Regions from separate parts of the Proteiniborus sp. MB09-C3 genome, predicted to be linked through region 3. Evidence: riboswitches for the same ligand, from Rfam matches in the RefSeq annotation. Region 3 holds a riboswitch; each other region holds the start of a gene.

Region 1 (3,585 bases), 1.3 Mb from region 3:
TAGGAGTAATAAGAATACTGAAAAAACGGCTCCAATTATAAAGGATAATAATATGTTCAAAAGAAGCTTCTTTATTCCAAGCATAAAGCCTAATACACTAATAAGCTTTATGTCTCCTCCTCCCATGCCACCTTTTGAGACTATAGCAATAACTAGAAATAATCCTCCTCCTAATAATAGAGCTAATATGCTATTCATTAGATTAAATGGTGTTTTATACAATATAAATAATGTGAGCTTATGAATAATAGTTATTATGAAAATAATAATTACTAAAGAATCCGGTATTATTTGATGATAGTAGTCTATTAAGCTAATGACAATTAAAATGCTCACAATAGAGCTATAAAAAAAGAAATCAATTAATAATCCATAAAAATGAAAAAATATAGCATATAAAATACCATTCAATAGTTCAACAATGGGATACTGTGGGGAAATGGACTCCCCACAATATCTACATTTGCCTTTTTGCAATAGAAAGCTAAGTACAGGAATAAGGTTGTCCCATTTTAAAGGAGTGCTGCATTTAGGACAATGGGAAGAAGGATAAGCTATAGACTCTTCTCTAGGTATTCTGTATATGCATACATTTAGAAAAGAACCTATTAAAGTTCCGAATATGAATGTTAGTATGTACATGGTAAGCTCTCCTTTAGTCAAATTTTCTGTTTACTTTGAAGCATTTCAATTAAAAAGTTATATTATGTGGGACAAGGTCCTGTCCCTGAAGTCCTTCAAAAGTTATATTATGTGAGACAAGGTTCCTGTCCCTGAGGTCCTTCAGGATAAAATTCCTGTTCTTGTGCTCTTCTCTCTAGGTTCTCAATTCTACTCATTTGATACTGTTATATCTCCGCCAGTAGAAATCGTTACTTTATAATCTTTTCCATTAACTTCTGCGTTAGAGATTCCAGTAGGTGCTTTAGGCCATTCCTGAAGATAATTTCCCCAACCATTATCATCGTCTTTATTTGCTTCTGTCCATACTACATCAGCCTCAGTTGGGACTCCTTCATCTGCTATATACATTGTTGCTGCACTTGTAAGTACTTTAATATTAGCCTGATGTGCAGTATCTGCTGCTGCTTTTCTTGATGTAGTTAGCTTAGGTACCGCAATAGCTGCCAATATACCCAGTATAGCTATAACAACAACTAACTCCACTAAAGTAAATCCTTTTTTATTTTGCTTTAACTGCTTTAACTGCTTTAAAATAAATTCGAACATATCTGTTCCCCCTTGTTATTATTTTTTATCAATACCATATAATAGATGCAACTATTATTTCTTTTCTAAACCACCACCCTTCGAAAATAGTATTAAAAAATTGTCCTTTGGTACAAAAAAAGCTGCACAAATAACACTAAATTATTTATGCAGCTGAACGATCATGGCTACTTCTCAGTAGCTTTAGACTCTAGCTTTGCGTCGCTATTTTTCAATAGCTTTGCCAATTATTCTGTTGATATCTACAATAATATTTTAGTTACTAAATCCTGTCAATACAAAATTTGCTATTTTTCTAGTGTTTTTTTGCTTTTACATCTGTACAGTATTGACCATGTCAAACATTGGCAGTGCCATGGCTATGACTATAAATCCCACTACTAGCGCCATGAATACTACTAGAAGAGGTTGGAGCATTTCTGTCATTTTTTGAATGGCTACCTCTACCTCTTCGTCATAGAAGTCTGCGCTCTTATTTAGTATTTCATCTAGTGAGCCTGATTCTTCTCCTATTTTTATCATTGAATCCACCATAGGAGGAAATACCCTAACTTCTTTAATTGTTCTGGATAGAGGAATTCCTTTCCTTACTTCTTCCTTTGCATTTTCTAGTCTAAGGCTTAAAAACCTGTTGTTGACTATTTTTGATACTACATCTAGAGCTTGAAGTAAGGGTATCCCACTTGATAGAAGCGTAGACAATGTTCTAGTAAATCTTGAAGTAGCTATCTTTATGCTTGTGTCCTTAAAAATTGGTATTCGAAGCTTTAACCCATCAATAAATAATCTTCCAGATTCTTGCTTTCCAAAATATCCTATAATAAGTGCTAAAATAAGTATTGAAGCTAAATATATATACCACTGGTTTTTGAGAGAATCACTGATGCTTAAAAGCAATTTAGTTGGAGCTGGCAATTCTATTCCACTGCTTTCAAACATTCCAATAAAAGTAGGCATGACAGCCACTAACAAGAAAATCACTACTGCTATTGAAACAACTCCTAGAACAATGGGGTAAATCATTGCTCCTTTTACTTTATTTTCGATTTTATTCTCTTTTTCATAATGTATTGCCATTCGTTCCATTATTACATCAAGGTTACCACTTACTTCTCCTGCCTCAACCATGTTTACTAGCAAGCTAGGAAAAACCTTTTCGTATTTTCTCATTGATTCAGATAAAGTCATTCCTTTTTGTACATCATCAAAAACAGCTCTTGTTGCATTTCTCATTGCTTTATTTTCAGTCTGGACTTCCAATATATCTAGACATTTAATTATGCTGACACCTGCATTTAGCATTGTGTAGAACTGCCTGCAATATACTGCTATATCCTTTTTAGTAACCTTTTTCGAAAAATAAGACGATACTGGTTTTTCTTCCTCTTTATGCTCTATTGATATAGGCATGTATTCGTTATTTCTTAGCATCGATAGTACTTCTTGTTCACTGTTAGCCTCATAGATTCCTTCTATAATTTGTCCGCTATCTGTAACTGCTCTATACATAAACTGCATAAAATCACCACCTGATTATAATACATAGTTTCTGATAATATCAGTATTTACAGACTGATTCAGTGCCGTTTCCCCACTTATCAAGCCTCTTTTGTATAAAGATAATAGTGAATTATCCATTGTCTGCATACCAAACTTGGCACCGGTTTGGATTGCTGTATCAATTTGATGAGATTTTTCTTCTCTTATTAAATTTCTAATTGCAGAAGTAACAATCATGACTTCAAATGCAGCTACTCTGCCTTTTCCATCTAATCTAGGTAAAAGCTGTTGAGATACAATTCCCTGAATAACCGAAGAAAATTGAATTCTAATTTGCTGCTGCTGATAAGGAGGAAATACATCTATTATCCTATCTATGGTCTTTGCAGCTCCTAATGTATGTAAGGTAGATAAAACAAGATGCCCTGTTTCAGCAGCTGTTAATGCAATACTTATAGTCTCCAAATCTCTCATTTCTCCTACAAGGATCACATCAGGATCCTGTCTTAGGGCAGACCTAAGAGAATTTGCAAAACTCAAGGAATCATTGCCAATTTCCCTTTGATTAACTATGCTTTTATTATGTCTGTGCAGATACTCTATCGGATCCTCTAAAGTTAATATGTGACAGTTTCTCTCACTATTTATAGAATCTATCATTGAAGCCAGCGTAGTAGATTTTCCACTGCCAGTAGGCCCAGTTACTAGTATTAGTCCCCTTGGAAGCTTTGATAAGTCCTTAATAATATTCGGCAATCCAAGCTCTTCCATAGTAGGTATAGTTGGAGGAATAATCCTAATTGCCAATGCATAGCTTCCTCTTTGCTTGTAGATATTGATTCTGAATCTTCCTAT
Region 2 (3,585 bases), 770 kb from region 3:
GCAAATTATATTATGAATAAGCTTAAGGATCACTACTACCTACCATTAGACCAAATCTGTAAGCATGAGTTTGTATTAGGTGGGCTAAAGGAAGATAATTTAGAAGTAGCTACACTAGATATTGCTAAGAGGCTTCTAGACTATGGCTACCATCCACCAACAGTATACTTCCCATTAATTGTTGATCAAGCAATAATGGTAGAACCTACTGAAACAGAAAGCGTTGAAACACTGGATGGCTTCATAGAAACTATGATTAAGATAGCTGAAGAAGCAGAAAAAGATCCTAATCTGTTAAAAGAAGCACCACATAATACACCAGTTAGAAGAATAGATGAAGCTAAGGCAGCAAAAGACCTTATCTTAAAATGGAGTAAATAAATATTAATCTTAAATTCAGGTAAGGCATGCTCCTTGCCTGAATTTTTATATTGCTGGATAAAAAAATAACAATATGACAAAACTATAAAAATAGTTATAATTTTTTGATGGAGTGATTATATGAATCCAATGTTGAAAAAATTAGTAGACCAAGAATTTATGACAGAAGCATTTGCAAGCTATATCGAAGAAGCAGTAGCTAATAAAGACTCTTTTGTGGTTTCAGGTCACAAAGGATGGGGAATTCTACCTCTTTTTGCTACAATAGGTGCTGTAGCTAAGGGAAATTCTTCAATGAAGCAGGTTAAAAGCTTCGAAGACTTAGCTGATGAAGCTGAATACTATTTAATTGGAGATCTTAAGGATATTGATTATGCAAAGTTAATTACTGACACTATGTTAAAACAAAATTCATCAATGATTTGTCTAAAAGATCCAGATCATCCATACTCATTTTTTAAATTACTTGGTGATGTTTATAAAGCTAATGGAGATACTTCCAAGACATATCAAGTACTTGAATGCGACAAGATCAATGATGAGAAAAAATTGGTCAAGATCACTAAGATTACATTAAATGAAAAAGGAAGGCCTTTAAAGGTTGACTTAAGAGGATAGCTAAATGTTTAGACCCGCAGATAACTGCGGGTTTATTGCGGCATTGAAAAAAATCAGGAGTTTAGATTCCTGATTTTTTTATATTTATGGTGTTTTTTAATACTACTACTAGTGTTTTTTAATACTACATGGTGTATAATATATTTAGAGATATTAAAAGAGGAGAGTGATTTAATGAATGAATTAAATAAATCTTTGGGAGTTAATGAAATTTCAAAGAAGGCTTACTCTATAAAGGAGGAAATAGCCAGCAGCATAACTCACGGCGTAGGTGTTCTATTTAGCGTAGTCACTTTGACTATTTTGCTCATATATGCTATTTGGGATAAAAGTACAATATCAATAGTGGCCTTCAGCATATATGGATTTTGCTCCATCTGTCTGTATACATCTTCAACCCTATATCATAGCTTTCAAAATGAAAAAATAAAAAAGATACTTAGAGTATTTGACCATTCTTCAATATTTTTATTTATTGCAGGTACTTATACTCCAGTTACATTGCTATCTATGACAGGATATTGGAGAATAGGTATATTAGTTGCTGTATGGACTATAGCGTTATTTGGCATAGGATTTAAGATATTCACCTATAATAAATTCGATAAGTTTAAAATGGTTTCTGTACTTATGTATGTGCTTATGGGCTGGATAGTAGTTATAGCAGTAAGGCCTATGCTGCAGATGGTGCCGAAAGGATTTTTCATTTGGTTATTGGCAGGTGGAATAGTCTATACATTAGGAACAATATTTTATTCAGTAAAGAAAATTCCTTATAACCATGCTATATGGCATTTATTTGTACTAGGCGGAAGTGTAATGCACTTTCTAGGAATATTTATATATTTGAAATGAAAAAGCTGAGAATTCTCAGCTTTTTCATTATACTATAATCTCAATTAGATGAAACAATAATAAAAAAATAATGCAAAGCTATTAAATCTTAGCTATAGTACTAAAGTACTAAAAAGCACATAATTAGGAAAACACTCTATTAATCAACGATATTTTGCAGACATAAAATAAAGATTTTGGTATAATATTTTGGTGATAAAACAAAGCTAGCAGGATAATTTTTGAAAAAGGTAAACTTATTGAAAAATAAGGACGCAAGGCTACAGGCCTAAAGTCAAATGACCATGGTAGCTGGGCCACCAGATTATTGCATGTAAGCCCATATCTCTCCATGCCTTTTCGACATGTAGGGATTTTTTGTTTTATTGTTAAAATAACTTGGAAGGAGGACAAAATTATGACAGAGGATATCGAAAAAGCAAACGATGCTGATGAGATAGTTGCATGTTTGAATTGCAGTAGTTCAGTAGTAGAACCTGAGTATAAAGCACCTTTGTGTAGCGAGTGTAGGGACAAATTATCAAATCGTCCAATACCACTATGGATAAAAGCTTTCTTTGGTATTATATTTATTGTTACTATTCTATCTCTTATAATGTTTCCAGCTCTACTGAAAGCAGGTGTTGCTTATGAAAGAGGGGCTAGGGCTGAAAATGAAAGAAAATACATTACTGCTATGAATGAGTATGAAAGGGTTTTAAACAAGTATCCTGACTCAACTCTTGTTTTGGCTAAGCTTAGTATTGCATATTATGAGAATGATAAAATTGATAAAGCAATAGATGCAATTGATATGATAATAGGGGAAGAGGCAGAAGAAGACTTAATAGACAGGATTGATACTGTTATGGATAATATAGCTACATTTTATTTCCTCAATGAAGGCTTAAATAAAATATTGAATAGTTCAGAGCAGGACTATTATACTGAAGAACTTGTAGCTCAGCTAGAAACTTATGTGAATGAACATCCAGAAGATGTTGCAGGAAAGTATTATTTAGCAGATGCTCTATATGAGTTTGGAGAGTTTGATTATGCTGAAATTTTAATAAGAGAAGTTATTAATTCTAAACCTGAATTTCATTCTGCATACTTTTTTCTTGCCGCAATATGTAGGGAACAAGAAAGATACGATGAAGCTTTAGAATACTGCAAAGAAGTGTTGAGCATGAATGCTGAAAATCCAGGAGCATACATAACTATATCCAAAATAGAGCTTAAGAGAAATAATGACGAAGTTGCTTTGGAAATGGCAGAAAAAGCATATAAACTTGACAAAGATAACAATCAAGCTGTTTCAAATCTCTCTCTAGCTTATCATTATAACGATATGATAAGTGAAAGAGACAATATGTTTAATCTTCTTGTAGATAAAAATGCTGAATATGAAACCGAATTTTTGACATCAATTTTTAACGGAACATATCAATGGAGATAAATAAGCGAGGTGTAATATTATGTTTATCATACCAGGATTTTTAATATCAATAATAACTTTTCCTGGAGTAATAGTTCATGAGCTTGCTCATCAACTGTTTTGCAAAACATCTAGGATTGCAATCTTTGATATTTGCTATTTTAGGTTTGGAAATCCATCAGGCTATGTGGTTCATGAAGAGCCTAAAAATGCGAAGCAGCAAATTCTAATAGGCGTAGGGCCTTTTATAGTAAATACGGTAATTGGTGCATTAATTTCACTGCCTGCTGCTATACCAGTTATTAAATTTAAGA
Region 3 (3,585 bases):
TAATTTTAAAATTGCCAGTACTAATAATAGAGCACCTGATAACCATGATAAGTTTATTTTTGCTGTTTCAGCAAGCTTTCTACCTAAGAACAATCCGGCTAGAATAGCAATTGCACCTGCAACTAAGGAAAACAGAATTGCAAGGATGTAATTAACCTCTCCTAAACTGCTTGCAAATCCTACTGCTAACGAATCTATGGAGAGAGCTATGGCAAGGTATAAAGCCTCCCTAGGATTGAGGTTTTTTGAATTATCTAAATCAGCTCTTGTTTCATCTAAATAAATATCCAGTACAAGCTGCATATCTGCAAATCTAAATTTAATTCTTTTATTTGAGCTTTCACTTTTCCTTAAATTAGCCTTTACAATCCCTTCAAGCAAATAATATATACCTAACAGCATAAGAGCTATAAAGCTAATTGTAGTAGCAAATCTGTTTGGCAATACCATTTTCAATATGGATCCTAAAAAAAGAGAAATCGCAAGAATAAAGGAGCAAATAGTACTAATAACGGCTACCGATGAAATAGGTATTTTAATCTTACTTGTTCCATAAGCAATGCTAGCTACAAAAGCATCTAAGGATAAAGCTATAACTAATAATAAGGCTTCTAACACAGAAACGCCCCCTCAACTAAAATCTAACATTATCATAATACTCTTTAGTAATTAAAAGGTTACAAGGGATGTTTCTTTTATCAAGGCTCATGTACTTCCTTAGATAAGTTATTTTCTTTTATAAAATTATGAAGTAAGTTAAAAAGTTTTTTTTTCGATTCACCAATATCTTCTGCATCGATAAAACTTAATCCAAATAAAAAAGTCGTAATAAGTTTTGCTGTATTAATAGAATTTATATCCTTTTTATAGCTTCCTTTCTGTTTCCCATTTTCAATTATTGAAGAAAATAATTTTATTTTTATATCGATTAATTCCTTAAGCAATTCTTGCATTTTTTTATTGCTTATGTAATGGTATTTGCTTACTATTATGATAGCATTATAATACTCATTTTCTAGCTTAAATAAAGAGTCTATATAATTATCCATTACTTCTACAGGATTCTCATCAGCGAGCACAATAGACTCTATAATACTTTTTTGCTTATCAACAATATATCTAATACAGTTTTCCCATAGTTCCTCTTTGCTAGAAAAATAATTATATATAGTAGTCCTTTTTATTTTTGCTAGCTTGGCGATTTTATCCATATCAATTTCGTTAAATCCGAATCTGGGAAAAGCTTCAATTGCCTTAAGTAAAATCAATTCTCTTGTCCCAGAAACAAAAAAACCATCTATATCAGAGAAACTGTTTAGATGGTTTATTAAGTCTTCTTTATTAGAAAAATAATTATAAAAAGTGGATTTACTGATTTTACACTTTCTTGCAATATTATCTATAGTAATAGCATCTTCGCCATTAATCTCTAGGATTTCTTTTGCACAAGAAAGTATTTTTTGACGATATATCTGGCTTTTGTCCATAACAATCACTCCCATTATTTTGTAATTTATTATTATATTCGCTTCATAAAATGTATTAATTTTATAAAGCAGATATTAATATATACCCCGCCTATTGTGTCATAAGAGTAGTAAATGGATATGTTTGAGATTACCATAGAACTTTTTCCTTATTATAGCATAAAATGTTGACAAAAGTGGAAAATAGTACTACAATAATACGTGGTGTCTAATATAGTAATATTATATGTAAAAACTATTTGTACAATACAATGAAAATATATAAAAAGCTAATTTATCGAAGGATAGAGACGCGAAACCACGGATATGACATGTACGACACTATAATGACTGGGTTGTAAATATGTTTTTCCATGATTTTTTAGCTGTGGTTTTAACAGAACTCACAGCTTTCTTGCATCTATTTAAAAAGGCTGATATTTGTAGAAAAGGTTGTTCTCTTAGCAAGGTGTTAGTTTATCATAATTTCTAAAGGAGAGAATTATAAATGAAATTGACAGTGAGAAAAAAGCTAATATTTGGATTCAGTGCCTTAATTATTTTAATGATTATATTAGGTGGTGTTGGAATATACAGTCTTTCAGTAATTAACAATGAATTAACTGTTTTATATGACATGCACTTAAAAGGCATTGAATATATTAAAGATGCACAAATAAATCTAGCATCCTTGGGAGAGGACAGGGGAATGCTGATATTAGCAGTAGATTCTAAAGGACGGGAAACAGCTGCTAAAAGTATGAAGTCTACATTTGAGGAATTTGAAAAAAACTTAGAGGATTTTAAAAGTACAATAGTAGATGAGGAAGGTAGAAGTATATATTCTGAAATAACAAAACTGTGGGAAATACTAAAGCCTAACGAGGAAAGTGCTATTGCATTAGCTACAAGTGGCAAAATTGAGGAAGCTAATCAACAAACTATGGTAAATCGTCTTAATTCTGAGCAAATAGAAATAAAAATCAATTATCTCGTAAAGCAAAAAAGTGAATTAGCAGAGGCGGCTAATAATGGAAGCGACATGCTATATTCAGAAACATTAGTCATATTGATTATTATAATTGTACTAAGCGTACTAACAGGAATAATAGTCTCTTTATACATATCTAATATAATTTCCAAGCCAATAACAGTAATGGCTGGAGCTACGAAAAAAATAGCTGAAGGTGATATAACAGTACAAGCTATAAAGGTTAAAAATAAAGATGAAATTGGTGAATTAGCAAATTCCTTTAACATAATGACTGATAGGCTAAGAGATATGATAATAAAGATTACAGAAGCTTCTCAAAGTGTTGCCGCCTATAGTCAGGAGTTATCAGCATCATCTGAAGAAACAACAGCTGCTGCCGAGCAAGTATCTAAAACTATACTGGAGCTGTCCAGCGGTGCCGCAGCACAATCCGAAGAATTAGAGGCTACCAGCTCCCATATAGGTCAAATTTCTTCTGCAATACAGCAGGCTGCAGCAAATACAGAATCTGTAACTAATGCAAGTAAGAATGCTTCTGATGCTGCCAACGAAGGAGTAAGAGAGGCAGAAAATGCAGTAAGAAAAATTGATAGAGTAAAGCAGGTTTCCATAGAAAGTGCGAATGTTGTTAATGCCTTAGGAAAAAAATCAGAAGAAATTGGACAGATTGTAGATGTCATTAAGAATATTGCGGATCAAACAAATCTACTAGCTCTTAATGCTGCTATAGAAGCTGCTAGAGCAGGCGAACAGGGAAGGGGATTCGCAGTTGTTGCTGAAGAGGTAAGAAACTTAGCTGAGCAATCTTCTGCTTCGACCCAGAAAATTGAAGGATTAATAAAAGATATTCAGAGCGAGACAAACCGTGCAGTCAATGTTATTGAATCTGGAGGACAAGAAATTCTTGAAGGAGTAGAAGCAGTAAACAAGGCAGGAAATACTTTTAAGTCTATAGTTAAGGAAGTTGAAAACGTGGCAGAACAAATAAATGAAGTGAGTGCAGCTACACAGCAGATAGCTTCTGAAAGCAATGAAATAGTTAAATCGATAGATAGCATTGCAGCTATATCACAACAGACAGCAGCCTCTGGCCAAGAAGTATCTGCGGCTTCTGAAGAACAGACT
Region 4 (3,585 bases), 1.1 Mb from region 3:
TTTCTTTAAAAAATCCATTTTCATTTTACAGTCCCTCCTGTTTTAGATAATCATTAATTGCTAAAACCCTTAATATTCCTATGTACAATCCAATTATAAGGTACACCCTGAAATTATTCAACAAACCCTCTATTGATTATTTCTATCAGGCTCTGAAGTTAAATAGAAATGTTGAATACTATGCTAAACAGCAAAACTAATGTGCTATAATTTTCCTGATATATCATAATTTATTATGAAAAGGGGGTATATAGCTAAATGCTAATTGAAAGGGTCTTTGATATTGCAAAAAATGATTTGGAGGGTCTTTATATTAAAGACGTTATCGTAGGAATATCTTTTGCAGGTGTTCAACTGTCAAATGATAATGTTGCTTTTATATACTTAATGAGAGAAAAACTGCCCTCGGGATGCTCTATATTTTCATATGGTGAGGAAATGATAGGTATGAAAGCAATTGATTGTGCTAAATGGGCTGTTACAGGAGCTGAGGATTTGCAAAGAGGTTTAGGCTGTGCTGTTATAAATGCAGCAAATAAATACATACGTACTACTAAATCTACTGAAGATATGGATACATTATATGAAAAAATAACATCTAAAGATACTGTAGGTGTAATCGGACATATGCCTCCTTTAGTTAAAAATCTAGCATCAAGGGTAAAAAGATATATTCCCTTTGACAGAGCAATAGATATTCAAGGAAGTGTTGAAGGCGCTTCAGTATATCCAATTTCAATGCAAACTGAATTATTGCCTCAATGTGATGTAGTTATTATAACTGGAACAACTATGATAAATCATACAACTGATGAAATACTTAAGATGTGTACGAATGCTCGTGAAATAGCTCTTATAGGCTTCTCCGTCCCATTTTATCCTAAAGCCTACAAAGCTAGTGGTATAACAGCAATAAGTGGAATTGAATTTATGAATGACTGCAAAGAAACACTATTCAAGAAAATATCTAGAGGATGCGGAAGATTAACTATGCATGAATATGGAAATGGTCATTTCTGTAGGATTATATGATAAAAGAAAGACATCAATGACTCTTTTTTATTACATGATTTAAGATTTGAAGTCCTTTTTGGAAATTAACAGGCTATTTAGGGGTAATGACAAGCTTATACTTAATATGTTATTCTATTCTTCTGTATCAGGCTGGGTATGTCTCTATACTTTTAAGGCTTTAAAGGGCGATTTTAAAGGTATAGCTAATTTACCCTATAAAGGAAGCAGGGCGTTTGTCACTAAGGAATTTTATATGGTTATAGGAGGTACTATATCTCCTATGGTATGGCATCTAATAGTCGTTTTAGTAGTATCTATTATAATACTTCCAGATTCTGTCTACATTCGCATTGCCTTTTTAGTTTATTCAGCATATAGAAAAACCACTGGCCTAAACCAGTGGTTTCTATTAACATAGTACTAGTATTGTTTTTCTATTTTATATTCTTTCTCGTCTTTTATCATTGAGCTAGCTGCATTTTCTTTTTTAAGTGCTGCATCATAAGTTGTATCTATAGTTACCCATTCCTTAGAATCTTCTAGATATACTTGATTCCATGCATGATATGCTTCTACATCATTTTTTCTTCCCATAACTAGCTTTGTAGGTACATCTAGGCTTCTAAGCATTGCTGCAAATAATGTAGCATAATCATAACATATTCCCTTTGAAGCTTTTAATATAATGTCTATGGAAGGTATGTATCCTGCTTGTACACTTGCAGCCTTGTCATTATCGTAGCTAATATTGTTTATAATAAAATTGTAAATTGCAATTACTTTTTCCTTGTCATTTTTTGCATTCTTAGCTAATTCTTTGGCTTTTTTCATAGCCTCCATGTTTTCGTTCCAGTTTATTATCTGATTAGATTGTAGGAACACTTTATTAGCATCTGATAGCTTTAGATTTATCTCTTCTTTTTCTACTTGTCTATATTTGTTACCTTCTACATTTTCTAAAATAGAAACAGTATATTTTCCATCTCCAAGCTGTAACGGATAGCTGTTGTTTGCTTTTATATCATAAGTATATTTTATATCGCCTTTAGTAATCATTACTTTTGCTGCAACATCCTTTTTTGGTATATAAGTGATAGTTACTAATCCATTTTCTAATTGGCTTTTATCAATATTTGAATTTGAAGCAAAAGCTATTGTAGAAAGTAATAATAATGAAATGACTAGTAAGAAGAGCACAAGATTTCTCTTTAACATAAAAAACTCTCCTTTCGGTAACTGGCTGCCATCTTATTTTTAAGTAAGGCCCTTTAGCTTTGCGTCCCTAGCTTTCACTAGGTTTGCCTTTATCGGTGAAAAGTCACTGATAAAAAAATATATTTATTTTCTTAATTTTACCATAGCTTGTCCAATTATTGCATAGGGCTACAGTCCTATGATTCTATTTTCATAGCTTACGGTTTAAGGATTATTCAAGTATTTTCCCTTTTATAATCAGCCTATGAGTTGGGTTCTTCATAGGGTGGCAGGTTATTAAGGTTATTTCTTTATCCTCCTTATTACTATATAATACCCAGACTTCTTCTGGATAAACATATAGCTTTTCTGTAACAGTATATTCAAACTGACTATCTCCAATATCTACTACTATTTTATCTTCAATCTCGACCTCTTCTAGTCTATTGAAGTTCCTTCCAAAACTACGATTTCTATGTCCTGCTATGGCATAGTTTCCGATTTCTCCTGCTCTCCCTGTGTTTTCCACACTGGCTACTGATATGTTTAGGTTGTTTTGCGTAGCTCCTTTTAGTATGGGCTGACTGAATTTGATTTTTTCTATTTTAAGAATACCTTCCATGTGCTTTTGTATATATTCTTCTCTTTCTTGTGCTACTCTTTCTGCTTCTTTTCTCTTCTTTTCTTCCCTATCTGCTTCTTCTTTCTTTTTCTTTTCTCTTTCTCTTATCTCACGGGAGTTTAGTTCTTCGATTGCGCCTATTTCTAATTCCTCCTCGCCGTATGACTCTAAGCTATTAATTTCTTCTTCCTCTTCCATATCTACACTATCTATTCTAGAGAGGCTTTGCTGCCACTCTTCTATAAGTTTAGATTGTTTGTAGTCTGCATATAGCTCTGATGCTTTTGGATATGCAGCTATGAATAAACCTGTGATGATTATTATCCATGGTATTATTTTTCTCTTCATTCTTTACCCTGCCTTTAAATCATCTTTTTAATGATAATTTTATCATCTATATATTCTTCAATACTAGTAGTTTTATGTTTAAAAGGCAGAGATTTTAGCCTCTGCCTTTCATACTATTTCCCTTTACTTCGTATAGCACCCTTTTGCTGTAGTTCTACTTTTTTTATACTATTTTTCTTCTTAGGAATAGTCCTAGAAATACTAATAGTAATCCTGTTATATAATATCCTATTTTGCTGCCTTCCCCAGTTTTAGGAAGTACTGTGCCTAATGGGATATCGTCTACATCTATCTCGATGAGCTCTTCTGTCCCATCTGGATGTCTTATGACAAATTTATCCTTGCCCTTAAATCCAGGGTTTGGAGTGTACTTCCAGTTGCCATCTTCGTCAAACTCAACTGTTCCG

Evidence for each region. A riboswitch is a leader RNA that binds a small molecule or an ion and turns the genes downstream of it on or off. The one in region 3 is predicted to bind cyclic di-GMP.
Region 1: it holds a riboswitch for cyclic di-GMP, as region 3 does, so the genes downstream of both, QO263_RS12760 (type II secretion system protein) here and QO263_RS06380 (methyl-accepting chemotaxis protein) in region 3, are expected to answer to the same signal.
Region 2: it holds a riboswitch for cyclic di-GMP, as region 3 does, so the genes downstream of both, QO263_RS02680 (tetratricopeptide repeat protein) here and QO263_RS06380 (methyl-accepting chemotaxis protein) in region 3, are expected to answer to the same signal.
Region 4: it holds a riboswitch for cyclic di-GMP, as region 3 does, so the genes downstream of both, QO263_RS01060 (transglutaminase-like domain-containing protein) here and QO263_RS06380 (methyl-accepting chemotaxis protein) in region 3, are expected to answer to the same signal.

What each region holds. Positions count from the first base shown of each region.
Region 1 covers NZ_CP127161.1:2,610,114-2,613,698, forward strand. The annotation lists gene QO263_RS12755 (prepilin peptidase) at 1-642, opposite strand, end outside; gene QO263_RS12760 (type II secretion system protein) at 832-1,230, opposite strand; cyclic di-GMP riboswitch class I at 1,376-1,465, opposite strand; gene QO263_RS12765 (type II secretion system F family protein) at 1,543-2,748, opposite strand; gene QO263_RS12770 (type IV pilus twitching motility protein PilT) at 2,764-3,585, opposite strand, start outside.
Region 2 covers NZ_CP127161.1:558,421-562,005, forward strand. The annotation lists gene gcvPB (aminomethyl-transferring glycine dehydrogenase subunit GcvPB) at 1-381, shown strand, start outside; gene QO263_RS02670 (hypothetical protein) at 502-999, shown strand; gene trhA (PAQR family membrane homeostasis protein TrhA) at 1,174-1,854, shown strand; cyclic di-GMP riboswitch class I at 2,074-2,158, shown strand; gene QO263_RS02680 (tetratricopeptide repeat protein) at 2,252-3,292, shown strand; gene QO263_RS02685 (metalloprotease family protein) at 3,312-3,585, shown strand, end outside.
Region 3 covers NZ_CP127161.1:1,324,414-1,327,998, forward strand. The annotation lists gene ytaF (sporulation membrane protein YtaF) at 1-618, opposite strand, end outside; gene QO263_RS06375 (TetR/AcrR family transcriptional regulator) at 699-1,487, opposite strand; cyclic di-GMP riboswitch class I at 1,745-1,830, shown strand; gene QO263_RS06380 (methyl-accepting chemotaxis protein) at 1,975-3,585, shown strand, end outside.
Region 4 covers NZ_CP127161.1:216,131-219,715, forward strand. The annotation lists gene QO263_RS01045 (ABC transporter substrate-binding protein) at 1-24, opposite strand, end outside; gene QO263_RS01050 (DUF364 domain-containing protein) at 259-1,032, shown strand; gene QO263_RS01055 (hypothetical protein) at 1,091-1,432, shown strand; gene QO263_RS01060 (transglutaminase-like domain-containing protein) at 1,435-2,229, opposite strand; cyclic di-GMP riboswitch class I at 2,243-2,327, opposite strand; gene QO263_RS01065 (class D sortase) at 2,441-3,178, opposite strand; gene QO263_RS01070 (collagen binding domain-containing protein) at 3,342-3,585, opposite strand, start outside.